One region of the Streptomyces sp. NBC_01450 genome, then DNA from elsewhere that is predicted to be linked to it. Evidence: riboswitches for the same ligand, from Rfam matches in the RefSeq annotation. Region 1 holds a riboswitch; each other region holds the start of a gene.
What was found. Region 1 has a riboswitch for cyclic di-AMP ahead of OG568_RS41100 (C40 family peptidase). Riboswitches for the same ligand answer to the same signal wherever they lie in the genome.
Positions count from the first base shown of each region.

Region 2: linked by a shared signal. The riboswitch ahead of OG568_RS09225 (C40 family peptidase) and the one ahead of OG568_RS41100 (C40 family peptidase) in region 1 are both predicted to bind cyclic di-AMP.
Region 3: linked by a shared signal. The riboswitch ahead of OG568_RS27530 (M23 family metallopeptidase) and the one ahead of OG568_RS41100 (C40 family peptidase) in region 1 are both predicted to bind cyclic di-AMP.
Region 4: linked by a shared signal. The riboswitch ahead of OG568_RS30160 (transglycosylase family protein) and the one ahead of OG568_RS41100 (C40 family peptidase) in region 1 are both predicted to bind cyclic di-AMP.

Region 1 is NZ_CP109480.1:9,228,944-9,233,848, forward strand. It holds gene OG568_RS41075 (8-amino-7-oxononanoate synthase) at 1-678, shown strand, start outside; gene OG568_RS41080 (DUF397 domain-containing protein) at 659-883, opposite strand; gene OG568_RS41085 (helix-turn-helix domain-containing protein) at 896-1,753, opposite strand; gene OG568_RS41090 (ATP-binding protein) at 1,966-2,424, shown strand; gene OG568_RS41095 (DUF6328 family protein) at 2,530-3,051, opposite strand; gene OG568_RS41100 (C40 family peptidase) at 3,139-3,612, opposite strand; cyclic di-AMP (ydaO/yuaA leader) riboswitch at 3,616-3,770, opposite strand; gene OG568_RS41105 (hypothetical protein) at 4,148-4,453, opposite strand; gene OG568_RS41110 (ATP-dependent Clp protease proteolytic subunit) at 4,461-4,905, opposite strand, start outside.
Region 2 is NZ_CP109480.1:2,000,833-2,005,737, reverse strand. It holds gene OG568_RS09235 (mechanosensitive ion channel family protein) at 1-323, opposite strand, end outside; gene OG568_RS09230 (crotonase/enoyl-CoA hydratase family protein) at 590-1,354, opposite strand; gene OG568_RS09225 (C40 family peptidase) at 1,466-3,055, opposite strand; cyclic di-AMP (ydaO/yuaA leader) riboswitch at 3,112-3,283, opposite strand; gene OG568_RS09220 (diacylglycerol/lipid kinase family protein) at 3,399-4,760, opposite strand.
Region 3 is NZ_CP109480.1:6,158,603-6,163,507, reverse strand. It holds gene OG568_RS27540 (IS982 family transposase) at 1-193, shown strand, start outside; gene OG568_RS27535 (aldo/keto reductase) at 429-1,373, opposite strand; gene OG568_RS27530 (M23 family metallopeptidase) at 1,441-2,478, opposite strand; cyclic di-AMP (ydaO/yuaA leader) riboswitch at 2,490-2,647, opposite strand; gene OG568_RS27525 (PP2C family protein-serine/threonine phosphatase) at 2,902-4,062, opposite strand; gene OG568_RS27520 (hypothetical protein) at 4,229-4,420, opposite strand; tRNA gene OG568_RS27515 (tRNA-Met) at 4,556-4,629, opposite strand; gene OG568_RS27510 (dihydrofolate reductase family protein) at 4,727-4,905, opposite strand, start outside.
Region 4 is NZ_CP109480.1:6,745,985-6,750,889, reverse strand. It holds gene OG568_RS30175 (DUF501 domain-containing protein) at 1-248, opposite strand, end outside; gene OG568_RS30170 (FtsB family cell division protein) at 279-755, opposite strand; gene eno (phosphopyruvate hydratase) at 872-2,158, opposite strand; gene OG568_RS30160 (transglycosylase family protein) at 2,458-3,168, opposite strand; cyclic di-AMP (ydaO/yuaA leader) riboswitch at 3,173-3,336, opposite strand; gene OG568_RS30155 (transglycosylase family protein) at 3,519-4,493, opposite strand; gene OG568_RS30150 (cytochrome P450 family protein) at 4,665-4,905, opposite strand, start outside.

The DNA of each region.
Region 1 (4,905 bases):
GCGCTGGGCACGCACGAGGGACCCGCCGTCGCCGTGTCCGACACGGTCTTCTCGGTGGACGGCGACGCGGCCCCGCTGGCCGAACTCGCCACCGCCTGCCGCGAACACGGCGCGGCGCTGCTCGTCGACGACGCGCACGGGCTGGGCGTCCTGGGCGCCGGCGGCCGGGGCGCCCCGCAGGCGGCGGGGCTCGCGGGCGCGCCGGACGTCGTCGCGACCGCCACGCTCTCCAAGTCGCTCGGCAGCCAGGGCGGCGCCGTCCTCGGCCCCGCCCCGGTCATCGACCACCTGGTCAACGCGGCGCGCACCTTCATCTTCGACACCGGTCTCGCGCCCGCGGCGGCCGGCGGGGCCCTCGCGGCGCTCAGACTGCTGCGCCGTGAGCCGGAGCGCGCCGCCCGGGCCCGTGAGGTGGCGACGGCGCTGCACACCCGGCTGACCGCGGCGGGCCTGGAAGCCGTACGACCCGATGCCGCCGTGGTCTCCGTACGAGCACCGTCCCCCGAACGGGCCGTACAGTGGGCCGCGGACTGCCGCGAGGCGGGACTGGCCGTCGGCTGCTTCCGCCCCCCGTCCGTGCCGGACGGCATCTCGCGCCTGCGGCTGACCGCCCGCGCGGACCTCACCGACGCGCAGATCGAGCACGCCGTGGACGTGATCAGCTCAGTCCGGCGATAAAGCCCTCCCAGCTCGCGGGAGCGAACAGCAGGGCGGGGCCCGCCTTGTTCTTGGAATCGCGTACGGCGACGAGTCCGGCCCAGGGTCCTGGGCCGGGTCGGGCCGTCTCCACGCAGTTGTTCATTCCCGTACTGCGGCTGCTGCGCAGCCATCGCACGTCACGGAGTGAAGTACTGGAAGGTACGTACCGAGGCAGTGCAGTCATGGGGGTGCCTCCTTACGCGCCGTCACCTATCCCGGCGATGTAGTCCAACGAGTCCTCGGGCGAAAGGGCGTGGAACTGAAGGGCGTTGAAGGCCTCGGTGTAGGCCTGAAGGTCTTCTTTCCGTTCGAGGTAGAGGCTACTCGTCAAGTGGTCGAGAACAACCACATCCAGATCAGTTGTGTTCGGAAATGAGAAGATAACGAAAGGCCCGGTGACTCCGATATGGGCTCCCGCGGCGAACGGCAGGACCTGAAGCCGTACTTGGGGCAGGGTGGCGGCCTCCCGCAGACGCTCGAGTTGCCGGGCCATCACCTCGGGACCGCCGACCTCGCGTCTTAACACGGCCTCGTCGAGGACCGCGGTCAGTTCCAGCGGCGGATTCGAACGCAGGACGTCCTGCCGGGCGAGGCGGACCTCGACGAGCGCGTCGAGCTTGTCGTCCTCGAGCCCGCCGACGGCGACCCGGGTCACCTCCCGGGCGTACTCGGGTGTTTGGAGCAGTCCGGGGACCACCGAGGTCTCCAGCGTGCGCATGCCGCTGGCCTGGGACTCCAGACTGATGAAGTCGCGGTAGGTGGGCGGCAGGACGCCGCGGTAGGCGTGCCACCAGTGATGGCGCCCGTTGCCCTCGGAGCCCGCGAGACCGACCAGGAGCTCTCGTAACTCGGGCTCCGTGACGACGTAGGCGTCCAACAGGCGTTCCACGTCCGCCGGTTTCACGCCACTGATACCGGTCTCGATCCGGCTCACCTTCGACTGGTGCCAGCCGACGATACGGGCCGCCTCACCACTGGTGAGACCCGCACCGGCGCGCAGCGCGCGCAGTTCGGCACCGAGCTTGCGGCGGCGCACCGCGGGACCGTGCTGCATGGCCGTACTCCTTACTCCTTCCGGGCCGCCCAAATACGTTCCGCCGTCGCAGAGTTCACCGCATCGAGCGACAGATATATGCATATCTCGGTGGATCGCGCCCGTGACCGTCCCAGTGATGGCAGTCTGGCGCGAAGCACCAGTCCGGGACCGTACTCGAACCATCCGCTCCGTGTCGGACTCCGGTCCCGTGGGAAAGGGACGACGTCGCCATGGCAGATCACCAGGAAGCATCCGTCACTCTGCCGAGCGATCCCGCCTCGGTCTCCGCGGCCCGGAAATTCGTCGCCGATGTGCTGGCCGAATGGGGCCTGCCATGCGACGCGGAAGTCGCGGACACCGTACGCCTGATCGTGTCAGAACTAGCCACCAACGCCGTCCAACACACATTCGGGCAGTCGCCGACCTTCACGGTGGACGTCCGGCTCGACCGAGACGAACACCTGCGGATCGGTGTCACCGACAGCCATCCGCGCTTCCCGAAGCGCCTGCCCGCCGCCGTCCAGCAGGACAACGGGCGCGGCATGGTGATCATCCGCTGGCTGACCGCCGAGTGCGGCGGCAGACTGGTCGTCCGGCCCACCCGCGAGGGCGGCAAGACGGTCGCCATCGAGCTGCCCTGGACGGTGCCGGCCCGGCCGGTGACGGCCGGGGGCCCACAAGAGCCCTGAGAAGCGGCACACACCAGGGCGTAACCCGGGGGGTACCCCGGGGTCGCCGGGGTGCTCATGCCCGCGCCGGCGCTGTTCCGGGCGCCGTGGCCGCTCGGCGCGCGCTCACGTTTCCCGGCGTGGTGGCTCTTTCGGAGCCGCTGCCGCCCTGACGACGGCACGGTGCACCAGGCGGGGCAGGACGCCCCACAGCGCCACACAGACGAGCAGGGTGGCCGCGCCGGAGGCGATCCCGGCGGCCCGTCCCAGTGCCACGTCCACGGCGAGCAGCACCGACCCCGTCAGCGCCAGCACGAGCACAACCATGCCGATCCTGGCCAGAACGGAGGAGACCCGCACGATGGCCGCCTTCGCACCCTGCCGGAACAGCGACCGGTGCAGCGCGGCCGGAGCCATGAACAGCGCGGCGGCGACCACGGCCAGCAGGAGCGTGGTGACGTACGTGGTGCGCTGCACGGTGTCGAGGGACCGGAAGCGCGGGGTGAAGGCCAGCGTCAGCAGGAACGCGAAGAGGATCTGCACACCGGTCTGGGCGACCCGCAGCTCCTGGAGCAGCTCGCCGAAGTTGCGATCGGCGCGCTGGAGGGGCGTCTCGTGCCGTTCCTCGGGGAGGGGTGGTTCAGCCATGCTGAACGAGTATCCGATCCAGCCACGTTTCACGCCCTGGGGCGGGACCCGGAGGGGGTGCCGGCCTGCGGCACCCCCTCGGCAGGGTCAGCTGACCCTGCCGTACCAGACGCTCTTCGTCCAGATCTTCTGCAGCTTCACGACCTCCCCGGTCTTCGGGGAGTGCCAGATCTTTCCCTTCCCGGCATAGATGCCGACGTGGTACACGTTCCGGCCCGAGTGGAAGAACACCAGGTCTCCGGCCTTGCGGTGGGACGCGGAGATGTGGTGCGTCTTGTTGTACTGCGCCGCGGCCGTACGAGGCAGCGTCTTGCCCGCCTTCTTGAACGAGTAGAGCGTGAGCCCGGAGCAGTCGAAGCGGCGTGGCCCGGCGGCGCCGAACTGGTACGGGGAACCCTTCTTGGAGGCCGCGACCTGGAGTGCCTTCGTCGCCAGGGTGGCCGCTTCGGCGTCGGATGCGGCGCCAGGAACCACAAGGCTGCCGCCCACGGCGGCGATGGTGAGCGCCGAAGCCGTACCGGCCCGGGTCCACAGCGACGGGACACGATTGAGCGCAGTCATGCGCAACCCTTCGTCAGCCGCCTGTGAAGGATGACCTGTCGGATTCGGGCTGGCGAAGTAGCCCGGCCGCTTGCGCGGCTTCACCCCAAGGACCGCCCGGATCTCTCCGGCGACCCGTCGTGCTGGGTCCTCCACTCCTGCCGATGCACTTCTGTCGACCGGTCATCCGGGCAGCGGCAGGACTCGGCGTCCGCCCGGACCGCCCCGCCGCTGTGGCGGGGGCTTGTCGTCGGAAGGGATCTTCACGCATCACGGTCCGAATATCCGAGCGGAACCGGCGATTTGTGGGGTTACTCACCACTCACCCGTTCGGGTGGACACCCCTCTGTTCGGGCGATGTTGAGGACACCGACGACGCTCGTACCAGCACCGGAGCATCTCATTCCGCCTCGCGGCTACACCCGTCGCGCAACTTTTTCGGTTCCCCGAAGGGACCTGTGATTACTCCATCAGGGGGTACGCCATCTGGTCCGTTTGAACCGCGGGCCAGACGCCTTGTTGACTCGGCACGGACGGCGGCCCGGGTGGGGATGCGTCAACTGTCGGCGTCGGGTGGCAGGGTGATGCGGGCCGCCCGCCGCTCACCGTCGAGGACGCGCAGGGCCTGTGCCAGCGTCGGGGCGTGCACCTCGCTCTCGCCCCGTTGATGCATCAGTGCGAGGGCGTCGCGCAGCTCCGCCGCCTTGGCGACCAGCGCCTGGGCGGCGCGCAGCCCCCGGTAGGTGTCTCCGGGCCTGGCCGGGTTGATACGGCCGAGAAGGTCGACCACGTCGAGGTAACGGTCGATCAACTCGGCCTCGGCACGCGTCAGCGCGGGCAGCGGGGGCAGTTCGGGCACCATCGGCGGATCACCTCGCGTCGGGTGTGGCGTTCCTCGCACCGGGCGCGGTGCGCGAGGTCTTGCGGCTGGGGATGATCCCGTCCACCAGTCCGTACGCCAACGCGGCCTGTGCGTCCAGGATCTTGTCCCGCTCGATGTCGGCGGAGACCTGTTCAGGACTCTGCCCCGTGTGCCGTACGAGCATGTCCTCCAGCAGCCGCCGAGTGCGCATCAACTCCTCGGCCTGGAGGGCCAGATCGCTCGCCTGCCCCTGTACCGGCTCGGGAAGTGACGGCTGGTGGATCAGCACCCGGGCCCCCGGCAGCGCGAACCGCTTGCCCGGCGCGCCGCAGGCCAGCAGCACCGCGGCGGCCGACGCGGCCTGTCCCAGGCAGGTGGTCTCCACGTCGCAGCTGACGAACTGCATCGTGTCGTAGATCGCCGTCATCGCGCTGAACGAGCCCCCGGGGGAG
Region 2 (4,905 bases), 7.2 Mb from region 1:
CGGACGAGGCCGGTGATGACCCGGGCCGCGGTCAGCGTCGCGACGAAGATGAGGACGACGGTCAGGACCTTGTTGACGTTGCGTCCGACCGGAGCCGTCAGCGGAAGCACCGCGCCCGCCGCCGAGACACCGGCGGCGATCGCGCCCCAGGGGACGAGTGTGCGCAGCGCGTCGACGATGAAGTCGTCACCGCTCCACCGGGTGCGCGAGGCGTGCTTGCCGAGCCAGCGCAGCAGGATGCGCAGCAGGAACGCCGCCAGCAGACCCGCCACCACGGGAATCCCGGCCATCATCAGGTCGTCCAGTGTGAGGGAGTGTTTCACCGGCCGCCTCCCGTGCGGCGGAGGGGAAGGCCCGCGGGCCGGATGTGCTGTGTCGTCACTTGCCACCTGCTCGAATCCGGGAATGCACGATCACGCCCGGACGTGTGTTCGTCGTCCGGGGTGAGGCCTCATCCTGCCGTACTCACAGGTACGTCCGTTACCGGGCCCGCACGATTCAGGCACACCTGTCGACCCGTCACCAGGGTCTCGGCCGAGGCCGATCCGGTCGCGCCGAGGAGCCGCGACACCGCACAGGCCGTCGCTCCCTACTGCGCCGTGAACGAGCCGTGCCGCCCGGCTCCCGAGGCGAAGCGAGCGGCGCCCTCCATGCCCTCGGCCAACACGTCCATGCCGTAACGGAGTTCGACGCGCATCGCCGCCTCTTCGACCAGCCCCTCCTGGTCGAGGACCGACGCGCGGTCGCTGCGCAGGCAGGACTGGGGGAAATCGGCGATCGCCGCGGCGAGTTCCTCGGCCTCGGCACGGGCGCGGCCGGTCGGGACCAGCCGGTTGGCGAGGCCCATCTCGTACGCCTCGGTCGCCGGCACCGCGCGGCCGGTGAGGATCAGGTCCATCGCGCGACCGGTGCCGATGAGGCGGGGGAGCCGAACGGTGCCGCCGTCGATGAGCGGGACGCCCCAGCGGCGGCAGAAGACGCCGAAGACGGCGTCCTCCTCGGCGACCCGCAGATCGCACCAGAGCGCCAGTTCCAGGCCGCCCGCGACGGCGTGCCCCGCGACCGCCGCGATGACGGGCTTGGACAGCCGCAGCCGGGTGGGACCCATCGGCCCGTCACCGTCCCGCTCGACCCGGTTGCCGTACTCGGTGCCGATCGCCTTGAGGTCCGCGCCGGCGCAGAACGTGCCGCCCTCGCCCCAGAGCACCGCCACCCGGGCCGTCTCGTCCGCCTCGAACTCCCGGAAGGCGTCGGCGAGTTCGGTGGCGGTCGGCCCGTCCACGGCGTTGCGGGCGGCGGGACGGGAGAGGACGACCGTGGTGACGTAACCCTGACGTTCGATCCGGACCGACATCGTGCTGTCCCCTTCTCCCGACCGTGTACGCCTTCTCGTGACCGGCGTACGGCGAGGCTACTCCGGGGTGTCGCGGCCTTCGGCGATGCGGGTGGCGGAGCCCGCACCGCGTCACGCCGGGCGCAGCGCGCTGTGGATCGCTTTCTGTCCGGCGAAGAAGATCGACTCTTCGCGTATCGAGGCACCCGGGCTGGGGGCGTGGATCATCATGCCGTTGCCGGTGTAGAAGCCGACGTGGCTGACGTTGTCGTGGAAGAAGATCAGGTCGCCGAACTGGATGTCGGTCAGGGGAATCGCCGTGCCGGCGGTCGCCTGCCCGTGCACGGTGCGCGGGAGCGAGACCCCGGCGGCCCTCCAGGCGGCCTGGGTGAGGCTGGAGGAGTCGTACGAGTCCGGTCCGGTCGCGCCCCAGACACACGGCTTGCCGATCTGCGCGCGAGCGAAGGCGAGGGCCTTGGCGGCCTTTCCGCCATACCCCGACTCCGAGGCGCCGACCATGCCGACGGGGCCGGCCATGTCGACCGCGCCGATGGAAGCACCGGTGCTTACGGCCATGCCCGCGCCCAGGGGTACGCCTGTGCCGAGGGACATGTCCGCGGCCAAGGGCATCCCCGTGCCGAGGGGCATCCCTGTGCCGGGGGGCATGCCTGCGGCGATGGACATGTCTGCGCCGGGAGGCATGCCTGCGGCGAAGGGCATGTCCGTGCCGGGAGGCATGCTTGCGGCCATGGGTATACCCGCGGTCAGGGGTACGCCTGCGCCGGGGGACATCTCTCGGACGGGAGGCATCTCCGCCCCCATGGGCATCCCTGCGGCGAGGGGCATGCCTGCGCCGATGGACGTGTCCGGGCGGGGAGGCATGCCCGCGGTCAGGGGCGTGTTCGCGCCGGGGGACATCGTCCGGACGGGAGGCATGCCCGCCCCCATGGACATGTCGGTGGCCAGGGGTGTGCCCGCGCCGATGGACATGTCCGGGCCGAGTGAGGCCGGCTGCTGATGCCGCCACTCCTCGGCGGCCTGGTCCTGCGGGGCGGGCCAGGCCACCTCGGCCGGACGCGACTCGATCGCCGCGGGCCCCGGGTTCCACTGTGCGGCGTGCTTGGACACCACCTCACGGGCCAGCGCCAGTTTCCGCTGGATCTTCTCCTTGGACGTCTTCAACGAGGACTGCCCGGGCCCGGCGGGCAACGCGGGCAGCAGGGCCGCGGCGGCCTGCTGCACAGGCTGTGGCGCGGGCGGCAGCGCGGCGACGGCTCTGGCCGTCAACTCGGCCACGGGACCGGCGGCCGCCTCGGCGGCAGGTCCGGCGGTCAGCTCCAGGACGGGGCGGGCGGTCAACTCCCGCCCACCGTTGGTGACCCCGTCCTCCGGACGCCTCGCCGGGCTCGCGGGCCGCGCGGCCGGGGGGGCCGGCATCCGGTCGGCCGGCAGCCTGGCCGGCGCGGACGGACCCAGCCGTGTGCGCGCCGCGTCGAACCAGGTCTTGGTGATGTCGTCGAGGGCGGGGTCGCTGCGCCTACGCGCGGTTTCCGGCGCCGGGTTGCCGCGGCCTCGGCTCCCCGTGGTCATCGCGCGGGTCCCGTTGACGAACCCGACGGCGTTCTCGGCCTGGTCGTAGAGGGAGCTGATGCGCTGCTGCACCTCTTCGCGACTCGGACCGTCCGCGCCGTCGAGGGCCGCCGCGCGTGCGGAGTCGGGCATGCCAGGGAGGCTGGTGCCTCCAGGGCGCGGCGTTCGTTCCGGCGCCATGGGAGCCGTACTCCTTCCGTACTCCGCCTACCGAGTCGGCTGTCGGGTTCGGGCGCAAGATTCCGGAAGGCCAGCCCTACGGCCCTTGCCCGGTCGGGCGGTTGGGCCGATTCACCCCAAGGTCGGTTGGGTCCCCGGTTCCGGTTGCCACGGGGGCACCGGATTCGGCGGAGGTCGCGCGACCCGGCGAGGTTCGCCGGAGGGAGTCGTGCGTCCTGCCGCCAACTTAGCCAATTTGTGTGCCTGGTGTGAAGATTGCAGCTCGAACTGTCCGATATGTAATTGTGACCTTCGTCTACGTGTCCCCGGCGCGACCAGGATGTCGTACCACCGCCGTTCGCCCCATGGTCGCCGCGAGCGTGCCCAACCGGCGCCAGTCCAAGGGGGGTTGGGCCTCGGGCACACCAGGCCGCTCCTTGGGGACGCGGACGCGCAGGGCGCCGGGTTCGACACGGCAGTGAACCGGTACCGGCAGAACCAGGGCCTCACCGTCGATGCCGGCCTCGATCTCCGCGCGGTCGGCGTCGATGACCACCTCACGGGTGGTCAGGACCGCGAGCCCGTCCGGCGCGGGGTCCAGTACGAGCGCGGCGGCCTCGGCCGCGCTGTCCACCGTGACGCCGAGGACGCCCAGGAGCCCGGAGTCGAGCCGTTCGCGGCGGCCGAGGCCCGCCGGATCGTTGGTGCGGTACGGGTTGTTGCTCACCAGTACGGCCTGCGGGGCCTCGAGCGTCGTGTCGGCGGCGCGGGCGGTCAGTCGCGGCCCGCGCTGACGGGTGAGCAGGTCGGGCAGGAGGTCCAGGATGGTGCCGATCTTGTCGTCGCGGTACGCGGGGCTCTGGACGACCGCCGCGTACGCGCCGAAGGAGGCGTTGTTGACGAACGGATGCCCGCCGGCGAACCCCAGGTCCACGCGGAGTTCCACGCCGTCGGTGAGAGCGTCCAGGCAGGTCGCCGGGTCGTCGCGGTCGAGGCCGAGATCCATCGCGAAGTGATTACGGGTGCCGGCGGAGACCACCAGGAACGGCAGACCGTGCTCGGCGGCGACGGCCGCGACCAGCGCCTGGGTCCCGTCACCCCCGGCGACGCCCAGCAGGTCCGCGCCGTCCGCGACGGCGGCCCGGGCCAGCGCGGTGACGTCCTGGTGCTTCTCGGGGTCGAGGAGCACGACCCGCGCGCCGAGCCGCTCCGCCTTCTCCCGCAGTCCGAACTTCGCCACCTTGCCGCCGCCGGAGTGCGGGTTCATGAGGAGGAAGGGGCGCCGCGGTGGCGGTGCCCTGCGTTCCTTCGGGCGCGGGGCGCGTGTCCGGTCGCTCCGCAGGGCGTACCGGCCGCTCCAGACGGCCATGGCCCACAGCGCCAGGGACACGGGAACGGCCCAGAGCAGCCCGGCCACGGCGAACAGGGTGAGCACGGCGCAGGGCGCGACCGCCGCCAGCACGGCCGCCACCCAGCGGAGCGGGCCGCGCCGGGTCAGCGCCCACCACAGCGCCGCCGCCGTGACCGCCACGCCGAGGAGCGCGGCAAAGAGCAGCAGTACGCCGTCCACGCCTCCGTAACCGAGCGGCAGCAGCACCGCCAGCGCCGCCGCGAGCAGCGCGGCCCTGGCCGCCCACCGTTTCCCGTGGCCGACCTGTCCGCTCGCGTCCACACCCATCGCTCCTCCACGGACGTCATAGAAGTCCGGCCCTGGTGGCGGCGGCCACACGGTGACGAGGGCCCGCGAACGGCGGCACCGTCCGGGGAGGGGGCCTGATTCGACGGGCCGTCGCTGTGCGCGGCGTCGGGCATCGACGACACAG
Region 3 (4,905 bases), 3.1 Mb from region 1:
GGTGCGACAGCTGATCGAGTCGGTCAACGACACCCTCAAAGGCCAGCTCGACCTGGAACGGCACGGTGGACGGACCTTCGAAGGTGTCGCCGTCCGCGTCGCCCAACGCATCCTCGCGATGGCCGCCGCGATCTGGCACAACCACAAGACCGGCCAGCCCGTCATACGATCCTTGATCGCTTATGACCACTGACCACATCGGAATGACTCGTCTAGGGCCGCGGCAGGCGATGTTTGCCCGTCAAGGAGCGGCGTCCGGTGCGTGCTCTGGGGGTCCCCCCGGCCGGAGGCTGGGGGAGTGCCGGCCGGAAGGCCCCGTCGACGGACCGGACGTACTTGGGCTTTCGGCCGGTGCGGCGAGAGGGCGTGCCGGGCGTCGCGACGGGGCGAACGTTGCCTGCCGCGGCACTAGGGCCTGTCCGGCGGCCTCAGGCCGACGCCTCCGTCAGCCTGGCCACTTCCGCGTCCGTCAGGGTCAGGTCCGCGACCGCCAGCAGGGCCGGCAGCTGGTCGACCGTCCGTGCGGAGGCGATGGGCGCCGCGACCGTCGGCCGGGCGGAGAGCCAGGCGAGGGCGACCGTGGCGACCTCGGCGTCATGGGCCTGGGCGACCTCGTCGAGGGCGGTCAGGACGCGGATGCCGCGCTCGGTGTCGAGGTGCTTGCCCGCGCCCTCGGCCCGCGCGGAGTCGACCGTCGTACCCGGGCGGTACTTGCCGGTGAGGAAGCCGGACGCGAGCGCGAAGTACGGGACGGCGGCCAGGCCGGTCCGGGAGGCGACCTCCTGGAGCGGGCCCTCGTAGGTGTCGCGCGAGACGAGGTTGTAGTGGGGCTGGAGGGCGACGTAACGCGCGAGTCCCTCGCGGTCGGAGAACTCCACGGACTCCGCGAGCCGCTCGGCGGAGATGTTGGAGGCGGCGATCTCCCGGACCTTGCCGGCCCGGACCAGTTCGTCCAGCGCGCCGATGATCTCCTCGACGGGAACCGAGAGGTCGTCGAAGTGGGTGTAGTAGAGGTCGATGTAGTCCGTGCCGAGGCGGCGCAGCGAGGCGTCGGCGGCGGCCTTGATGTTCGCCGCGGACAGGCCCTTGTACTCGGGGTGGGTACTGACCTTGGTGGCCAGGACGACCTCGGAGCGGTTGCCACGCGCGGCGAACCACTTGCCGATGATCGTCTCCGACTCACCGCCCTTGTGGCCGGGGACCCAGGCGGAGTAGCCGTCGGCGGTGTCGACGAAGTTGCCGCCGCCGGCCGTGTACGCGTCGAGCACGGCGAAGGACTGCGCCTCGTCGGCGGTCCAGCCGAAGACGTTGCCGCCGAGGGAGAGCGGGAAGACCTCGAGGTCGGAGGAGCCGAGCTTGCGGAGAGAAGTCATGCCCTAATTCAACAGCCGTACCGGATGGCTGTATTCCGCATGTAGCTCCCCCGGCCCCCGGGGATGATCAGGGATTCAGGCCCTTGCTGTTCAGCCACGCCATCGGGTCGATCGCGCTGCCGCCGCCCGGGTGGACCTCCAGGTGCAGATGCGGCCCGGTCACGTTGCCGGTCGCGCCCACGCGTCCGATGACGTCGCCGGTGGCCACCTTCTGCCCCACGCTGACACTGATGGACGACTGGTGGCAGAACCACAGCTCCGTGCCGTCCTCGAGGGTGAGGATCGTGCGGTAGCCGTACGAGCCGGCCCAGCCCGCCTCCGTGATCGTGCCGCTGTGGATGGCCTTGATCAGCGTGCCGGTGGGGGCCGCGAAGTCGAGGCCGGTGTGGTACCCGGAGGACCACATGGAACCGGCGTCACCGAAGCGGGAGGTCAGGGTGTACGAGGAGGTGGGCAGCGAGTAGCTCTTGGCGAGTTCGGCCAGGCGCGCGGCCTCGGCCTTCTGCTTGGCGTCCTCGTCCGCCTTCTTCTTCGCGGCGGCGACCTTGGCCTCGGCGTCGTCCTTCTGCTGGGCGGCCAGTGCGACCGCCTTCTTCGCCGCGGCGGACTCGGCGGCGGCCTGGGCCGCCTTGTCGACCTGGTCCTGCTGCAACTCGGCCTGCAGGATGATGCGGGCGCGCAGTGCCTCGCCCGCGTCCTTGTTGCCCTGCGCGGCGTCGGCGCTGGTCACACCGGCGCTGGTGAGCGGGGTGGTGGAGCCCTTCGGCGTGCTGGAACCGCCGTCGGATATCAGCGCCTTGGCGGATTGGGTGACCGAGGAGAGGTCGGGCAGCGAGATGGACACCGGCGGCTTGCCGGGCGCCGCGGTGGCCATGCCGCCCGCGCCGACGGCGGCGATGACACCGACGCCCAGGACCGTGGAGCTGCGGGCGAGTCCCCCGCCACGCTGCTTGGAGACGCGGTGCCGGCCGCGGATGGGTCGGATGGAATCCTCGGTGGGGTTCCACTCCTCCCAGGGGCCCTCGTCCTTGCCTTTGGCGTAGCCAAAAGTCTGGGTGTCGTTCGGCGCGAACGAAGTGGGCTGGGCGGTCGGGTTGGACGCCACGTGGGCGTGCTCCTTTCCTTCCTTCTCGCCTACCGGGTTAGCTGACGGGTTCGGAGCAGGAAGGTCTCCTACGCGCGTCAACCCACGGTGTCTCCACCGTGAAAGACGCTCGATTCACCCCAAGTTGGTGGTTCCCCGGTTCCCTTGCGGGATTCGGCGCGTGCGCACGGAGCCGACTCTTGTGACGGCTGGGACGACCGCGCTGCGTTATCGAACGTTAATAGACGCGGGTACCGGATTCCAAGCTGTTCGTACTGATCGTTAACCACTTTTGGCCAGGACTTACCGACCATGAGCGGCGGAAATCGGGCGAGTTGACCAGAGCTCCCTACTCGGCCGTTACCTGACGGTGCGTCAGTCGTTATGCGGAGGGACATCGGCCGGTCACCCCTCGTGACAACGATCAAGAGGGCCCTCCAGCTGCTACGGGCGTCGCACGGCGAGCAGCGCCATGTCGTCCGTCAGGGCGCCGCCCGTGTGCCGCCGGGCCTCCTCGGCGAGCGTGACCAGCAGGGCGTCGGGGCCCGGGAAGGTCCGTCCGGCCAGGCGGGCGGCCGGATCGTAGAAACGTCCCTGCGCGTCGCGGGCCTCGGACAGTCCGTCCGTATGGAAGAGGAGCGTGGCCCCGTGCGGGAACTCCGTCTCCTCCGCACGGTCCGGCCAGGTGCCCAACTCGCCCATGCCGAGCGGCAGTGCGGGGTTCGCGGCGGCGAGCGTGACCAGCGTTCCGTCCGCGTGCAGGAGCAGCGGCGGCGGGTGGCCGCGGTTGACGATCCGTACGAGGCCGCCCTCCCGCGAGATCTCCGCGAGGACGGCGGTGGTGAACCCCTCGAAGGCGTCGAGGCCCCCGCGCCGGGTGCCCTCGCGGGCCAGCGCCCGCTCCAGCCGCTGCGCGACCGCTTCCGGCGTGGCCTCCTGCTCGGCCGCCTCCCGGAACGCCCCGATGACCACCGCGACGGCGGACACCGCCTCCATGCCCTTCCCGCGCACGTCGCCCACCACCAGCCGTACACCGTGCGGGGAGTCCTGCACGGCATACAGGTCGCCGCCGATGAACGCGCCCGCCTGCGCCGCCTCGTAGCGCGCCGCGACCTCGAGGCCGCCGATCCGCTCGTCGGGCTTCGGCAGGACGGCACGCTGGGCCGCCTCGGCGATCTGGTGGGCCGAGGCGAGCCGTTCGTCGGTGCGGCGGACGAGGATGTTGATGAGCACGGCCAGCACACCGACGGTCGCCACGGTGGCGACCTCCGTGATCGCGTCCACCTTGAACACGATGCCGAGCCGGACGTGGATCGTGAGCACCGAGACGAGCGCGGCGAGGCCGGTGAGCACGGTGCCGCGCAGCGAGAACAGCGGGGCGGCCACGAGCGGCGCGGCCGTGAAGAGGGGGCCCGCGGTGAAGAGGGGGCCCGCGGCGAAGGCCATCGGGGTGAAGTAGTCGTAGAACGCGCCGACCAGGATGAGCAGCGCGGGCAGCACCCGGACGAGGCTGCGCGCGTACGAGATGCGGCGCCGGTCCGCCTCGGCCGGGTCGGGCAGCGGCTCGTCCCCCAGCCCCGGATCGGGCACGGGGTCCTCGGGCAACCGCCCACCGGACCTGTCGTACGGCTCGTCGCATGGCTCTCCGGCCCGCTGCGCACCTCCTTGCTGCTGCCCCACCCGTCCAGGTTTCCCGGAGCGGGGGCGGGGGGCGAGCGGTGAGGGCCGACCGGGGGATGCGTCGGTCCGGGATGCCTCGGCCCGGGATGCGTCAGTCCGGGCCCGGCCACCTGACGCCGCCCGCTCCGCCCCGCCCGTGGTGGTGCCCGGCCGGGGCGACGACGGTCCCGCCGTCCGGCACGAGGTCATGACCCCCGTGGCAGGCCCCGAGGAACAGCGCGCACACGGCGAGCAGCAGCGCGAGCGCCGACGCGCGCCGCTCCAGCCACCGAAGACAACTCATAGTGAGGAGAAGACTACCGACAGTCGCGTCGGCAGGGAAAACCCGGGCAGGACGGTGAACGGGAAAACCGGGCCGGTGAACGGGAAAAAACCAAGGGCCGGAACTCGTTTCCGAGTTCCGGCCCTTGGCCTTCAGTAGCGGGGACAGGATTTGAACCTGCGACCTCTGGGTTATGAGCCCAGCGAGCTACCGAGCTGCTCCACCCCGCGTCGTTGAAATTAGTGTACGCCATCCGCGGGGCCCGATTCACCAGGGTTTTCGCGGACGACCGCGAGACTCCTGCCCGGCCGCAAGAAGAGGCCGCTCCTACCCGGCCGCAAGAAGGTGACGGTTCGGCGCCACGGCCCGCTCCTCGAACTCCGGCAGTACGACCACATCCGCCCCCGCGGCCACGAGCAGCCCGTTACCGTCCGCCCCCGTCACGAACGTGTCGGGCTCGCGCCACGCAGTGACCACCCGCCGTACCCCTGCGTCGAGAATCAGCC
Region 4 (4,905 bases), 2.5 Mb from region 1:
ATGACGCCGTTGGCTTCCAGCGTGCCGATCGCGGAAGCCGCACGCGGGCACGTCAGGTAGTACGTCGTCGGGAACGGCGTACCGTCGGGCAGCCGGGGCGCCGTCTCCACCACGTCCGGCTGACCGCAGGGGCAGCGGTGCGCGATCGCCCGCAGCCCGCGCGGCGGCCGGCCGAGCTGTTGCTTGAATGCCTCGACGTCCGCGTCGGTCGGCTCGGTGCGCGGGGTGGGCGGCGGGGGCGTTTCCATGCCTGTGCTCAAGTCTCTTTCTTCTTCAATTCACCGGTCGGAACGGTCCGACTTGTCGACGCCGTCCCAGACGTTGGCGTACCAGGGACGGGCTGCCGCCCCCAGATTCGTACGCGACTGCTTCGCCGCGTCCGGGTCGATCACGACGTAGCCGGTCTCGCCGGGCAGCACATAGTGCAGCCGTTCCCGGATCTGCTGCTTCGCGTACGCGTCGTCCTGCCAGCGCGCCTTGAGGTCACGCAGCTGTTCGACCCGGGCGCGGGCCCGCTCCTGCTGCCGCTCCAGATCGGCGATCTCGGCGCGCTGGGACACGTACTGCCTTATCGGGTACGCGAGGGCCACGATCAGTGAACAGAGTACGAGAGCCAGCAGCGCGGCGCGGCCGGTCAGGCGGGAGCGGCGGGCCTGGCGCTTGGTCTGCGAGCGGTAGACCCGGGCCGCCGTCTGCTCGCCGAGCAGCTTCAGCCTGGTCGCGGTGGAGAACCGGTCCCGGTCCTTCACAGCCATGAGTCCCGCCTCCCCGGTAGTGCCGGCCCGTCACGTGCGTACGTCCCCGCACACGGTACGGGACCGGGTACGGGGACGTACGTACGACTGGCGAAGGCTTGACCCTCAGCGGGGTGTCAGCCCTTGAACCGCGGGAACGCGCTGCGGCCCGCGTACACCGCGGCGTCGTCGAGGATCTCCTCGATGCGCAGCAGCTGGTTGTACTTGGCGACGCGGTCCGAGCGGGCCGGGGCACCGGTCTTGATCTGGCCGCAGTTCACCGCGACGGCGAGGTCGGCGATGGTGACGTCCTCGGTCTCGCCGGAGCGGTGGGACATCATGCACTTGAAGCCGTTGCGCTGGGCCAGCTCGACGGCGTCCAGGGTCTCGGTCAGCGAGCCGATCTGGTTGACCTTGACGAGCAGGGCGTTCGCGGAGCCCTCCTCGATGCCACGGGCCAGACGCTCCGGGTTGGTGACGAAGAGGTCGTCGCCGACGATCTGGACCTTGTCGCCCAGCCGGTCGGTGATGACCTTCCAGCCGGCCCAGTCGTCCTCGTACAGCGGGTCCTCGATGGAGACCAGCGGGTACGCGGAGACGAGCTCCTCGTAGTACTCGGTCATCTCGGCGGCCGAGCGGGACTTGCCCTCGAACTCGTACTTGCCGTCCTTGTAGAACTCGGACGCGGCGACGTCGAGCGCGAGCGCGATCTGCTCACCGGGGACGTAACCGGCCTGCTTGATGGCCTCGACGATGAGGTCGAGGGCGGCGCGGTTGGACTCCAGGTTCGGGGCGAAGCCGCCCTCGTCGCCGAGGCCGGTGGACAGGCCCTTGGTCTTCAGCACCTTCTTGAGGGTGTGGTAGACCTCGGCGCCCCAGCGCAGGGCCTCGGAGAAGGACTCCGCGCCGATCGGGGCGATCATGAACTCCTGGATGTCCACGTTGGAGTCGGCGTGCGAGCCGCCGTTCAGGATGTTCATCATCGGAACGGGCAGCAGGTGCGCGTTCGGGCCGCCCAGGTAGCGGAAGAGCGGGAGGTCGGACGCCTCGGAGGCGGCGTGCGCGACGGCGAGCGACACACCGAGGATGGCGTTGGCGCCGAGCGAGCCCTTGTTGTCGGTGGCGTCCAGGTCGAACATCGCCTGGTCGATCAGGCGCTGCTCGGTGGCGTCGTAGCCGACGAGCTCCGGGCCGATCTGTTCGATGACGGCGAGGACGGCCTTCTCGACACCCTTGCCGCCGTAACGGTTGGGGTCACCGTCACGGAGCTCGATGGCCTCGAAGGCGCCCGTGGAGGCGCCGGACGGGACGGCGGCACGACCGGTGCTGCCGTCGTCGAGGCCGACCTCGACCTCGACCGTGGGGTTGCCTCGGGAGTCCAGGATTTCCCGGGCTACGACGACGTCGATGGACGGCACGAGCATCTCCTTCTGGGATGTGACGCGGGTACGCGGAGCCTGTGATGGCTTCGCGACATGAGCCTAACCGCCCCGGGGGGATCGGCCAGCCGGTCGCCCACCCCTTGGGCAGAACTGAACGTACACATTGTTCCAGAACGGAACAAAAACGGGTACGAAAATCCGGGTGCGGGAATCCGGGAACGAAAAGCCCCGCTCCGATGCGTACGGGGGAACACGCACCGGAGCGGGGAGCCCGTGGGGACGGGGGTAGGACCTCACGAGGGTCTCCAGTGTGGAGACCCCTTCTATGCGGGACCTGTCATTCAGCTGAGGTGAAGCTGCTGACCCGGGTAGATGAAGTCAGCGTCGTCGATGATGTCCCTGTTCAGCTTGAACAGCCGCTGCCAGCCGCCCTTGACCTTCTTCTTCTCGGCGATCGAGCTGAGGCTGTCACCCTTGACGACCTTGTACTCGCCGTCACCCTTCTTGACCTTCTTGCCGGTCGGGGTGGAGACGGTCTTCTCGGCGGCCGGGCGGGACGCCGAACGGGAGGCGGCGGTGTCCGTCGACCGGGTGGTGGTGCTGGTGCTCGGCGAGCTGTTCGACGAGGAGCCGTTCGAGGACGACGAGGTCGACGGGGCGCTCGCACCACCGGTGTACGCGGCGCTCGACAGGCCCGTGCCACAGGTCGGCCAGGCGCCCTTGCCCTGCGCGGCGAGGACCTTCTCGCCGATGGTGATCTGCTGCGACCTGGAGGCCTGGTCGGCGGTCGCGGCGTACGCGGTGCCGCCGTACGCGGCCCAGGTGGAGGCGGAGAACTGCAGGCCGCCGTAGTAGCCGTTGCCGGTGTTGATGGACCAGTTGCCGCCGGACTCGCACTGGGCGACGGCGTCCCACTCGGAGGTGGTGGCGGCGGAGGCGTTGCCGGCCGCCATCAGCGGAGCGGCGATGGCGACACCGGTGACACCGGCGAGCGCGGCCACACGGGTGGCCTTGGACGAACGGCGGCGCTTGCCCTTGCTGGAAAACAGCATGAGGAGATCCCCTCACCGACGCCTGCGAGGTGAGCTGTCGGGTTCGGGCGGGTGAGTGCCCGGCCGCGCGCTGTGAGCGCACGGCTTCACCCCAAGCCGCTCCCGGTCAACTACCGGATGCGGCACTTACCTTGGGTCCCCCGCTCCTGCCTACGGCGCTTACGCGTCGACTGTTCCCGTACGGCCGTTGGCAGGATTCGGCGTTGCGACCGTCGGGGCCCGCTGTGGCGAGCGGTGATGACCGTAAGCAGTCGATCGGTTGAATTCCAAAGACGATCAGGGCCTTTGAGATCCATCTCTCACTCGCACCAAACCGGACATTACACAGCGAACCGTGACGCGAACTGCCCCTACTTTTCGCCCGATTCGACACCAACTGAAAGGCTCTGACCGGGGAGGATGAGGTCCGGGTCGACGCCGACCGTCTTCTTGTTCGCGTCGTAGAGCTCGGACCATCCGCCGTCCAGGTCAAGGGCGTCGGCGATGGTCCAGAGATTGTCTCCGGCGCGCACGACGTACGAGCCGTCGACGACATCACGGGAGGCGCCGGTGCCGCGCGAGGCGTGCCGCCCGGAGGGGTCGTCGGTACGGCCGTCCACGGCGCTGTCGGTGGTGTTCTCGTCCGCGGTGCCGCCACGGTGGCGCCCGGCGCCGGTCGTCGCGTTCTCGGACGCATCGGAAGAGCCGTCGTCCTGGCCGGAGTTGCCCGAGCTGTCGCCCTTCGTCGCTTCCGTGTCGGAGCTGTCCGTTCCCTGAGTGCCGCCGGTGTCGGCCTTCGTCGTGTTCTTGGTCGCCTTCGAGGACGAACCGGACGAAGACGATCCAGACGAAGACGAATGGGACCCCGAGCCGGACGAGGCGGACGAACTGGACGAACTGGACGAACCGGATGACTTCGACTCGCCGGACGAGTCGTTCGCCACGCCTGTGTCGACCAGGACGTCGCCCGAGTTCCTGCTCAGCCCGGAGAGCGGTCCACAGGTCGGCCAGGGGGTGACACCCTGGTCGTCGAGGAGCTGCTCGGCGATGGCTATCTGCTGCGAGCGGCTGGCCTCGTCGGCGCTCTGCGCGTAGTTGAGGCCGCCGTACTTCTCCCAGTCCGCCTGGCTGAGCTGGAGTCCGCCGTAATACCCGTTGCCGCTGTCGGCACTCCACTGGCCGGCGCTCTCGCACTCGGCGACCCGGTCCCACGTGGTGCCGTCGGCCGCACTCGCGCTGGTGGCACCGAGCAACGGGATCGCGATGGCGGATCCGGTCACTCCTGCCGCGACGATGAGGGCCGGGGCCTGACGGGGGCGACGATGGCGGCCGTTCCCGGAGAGCATGCGGAAGCCTTTCACGTGACAGCAGGTGACTACGCGACGTGTGAGTCGCGTTGACGAGTGAACGTATCCGCACCCGAACACTTGTCACAAGTCGATGCAGCGTAGATCACGTGAAGATCACAGAGTTGAGTACGCGTCAGGTTTGAATGCCCGTAGGTGTATGGTCGCCCGCTATCGCTTGACCGGTACCGAAGGCGTGAACTCCACTGGAAGCGTGCGCAATCCGCGCATAATGAGCCCGCCGCGCCAGCGCAAATCGGCCGAATCTCCCGCGAGTTGGAGATCGGGAAGGCGGGTGAGGAGAGTCGCGAGCGCGGTCTGACCCTCCAGGCGGGCGAGCGGGGCGCCGAGGCAGTAGTGGATGCCGTGGCCGTAGCCGAGGTGTTGGTTGTCACGCCGGGAGAGGTCGAGC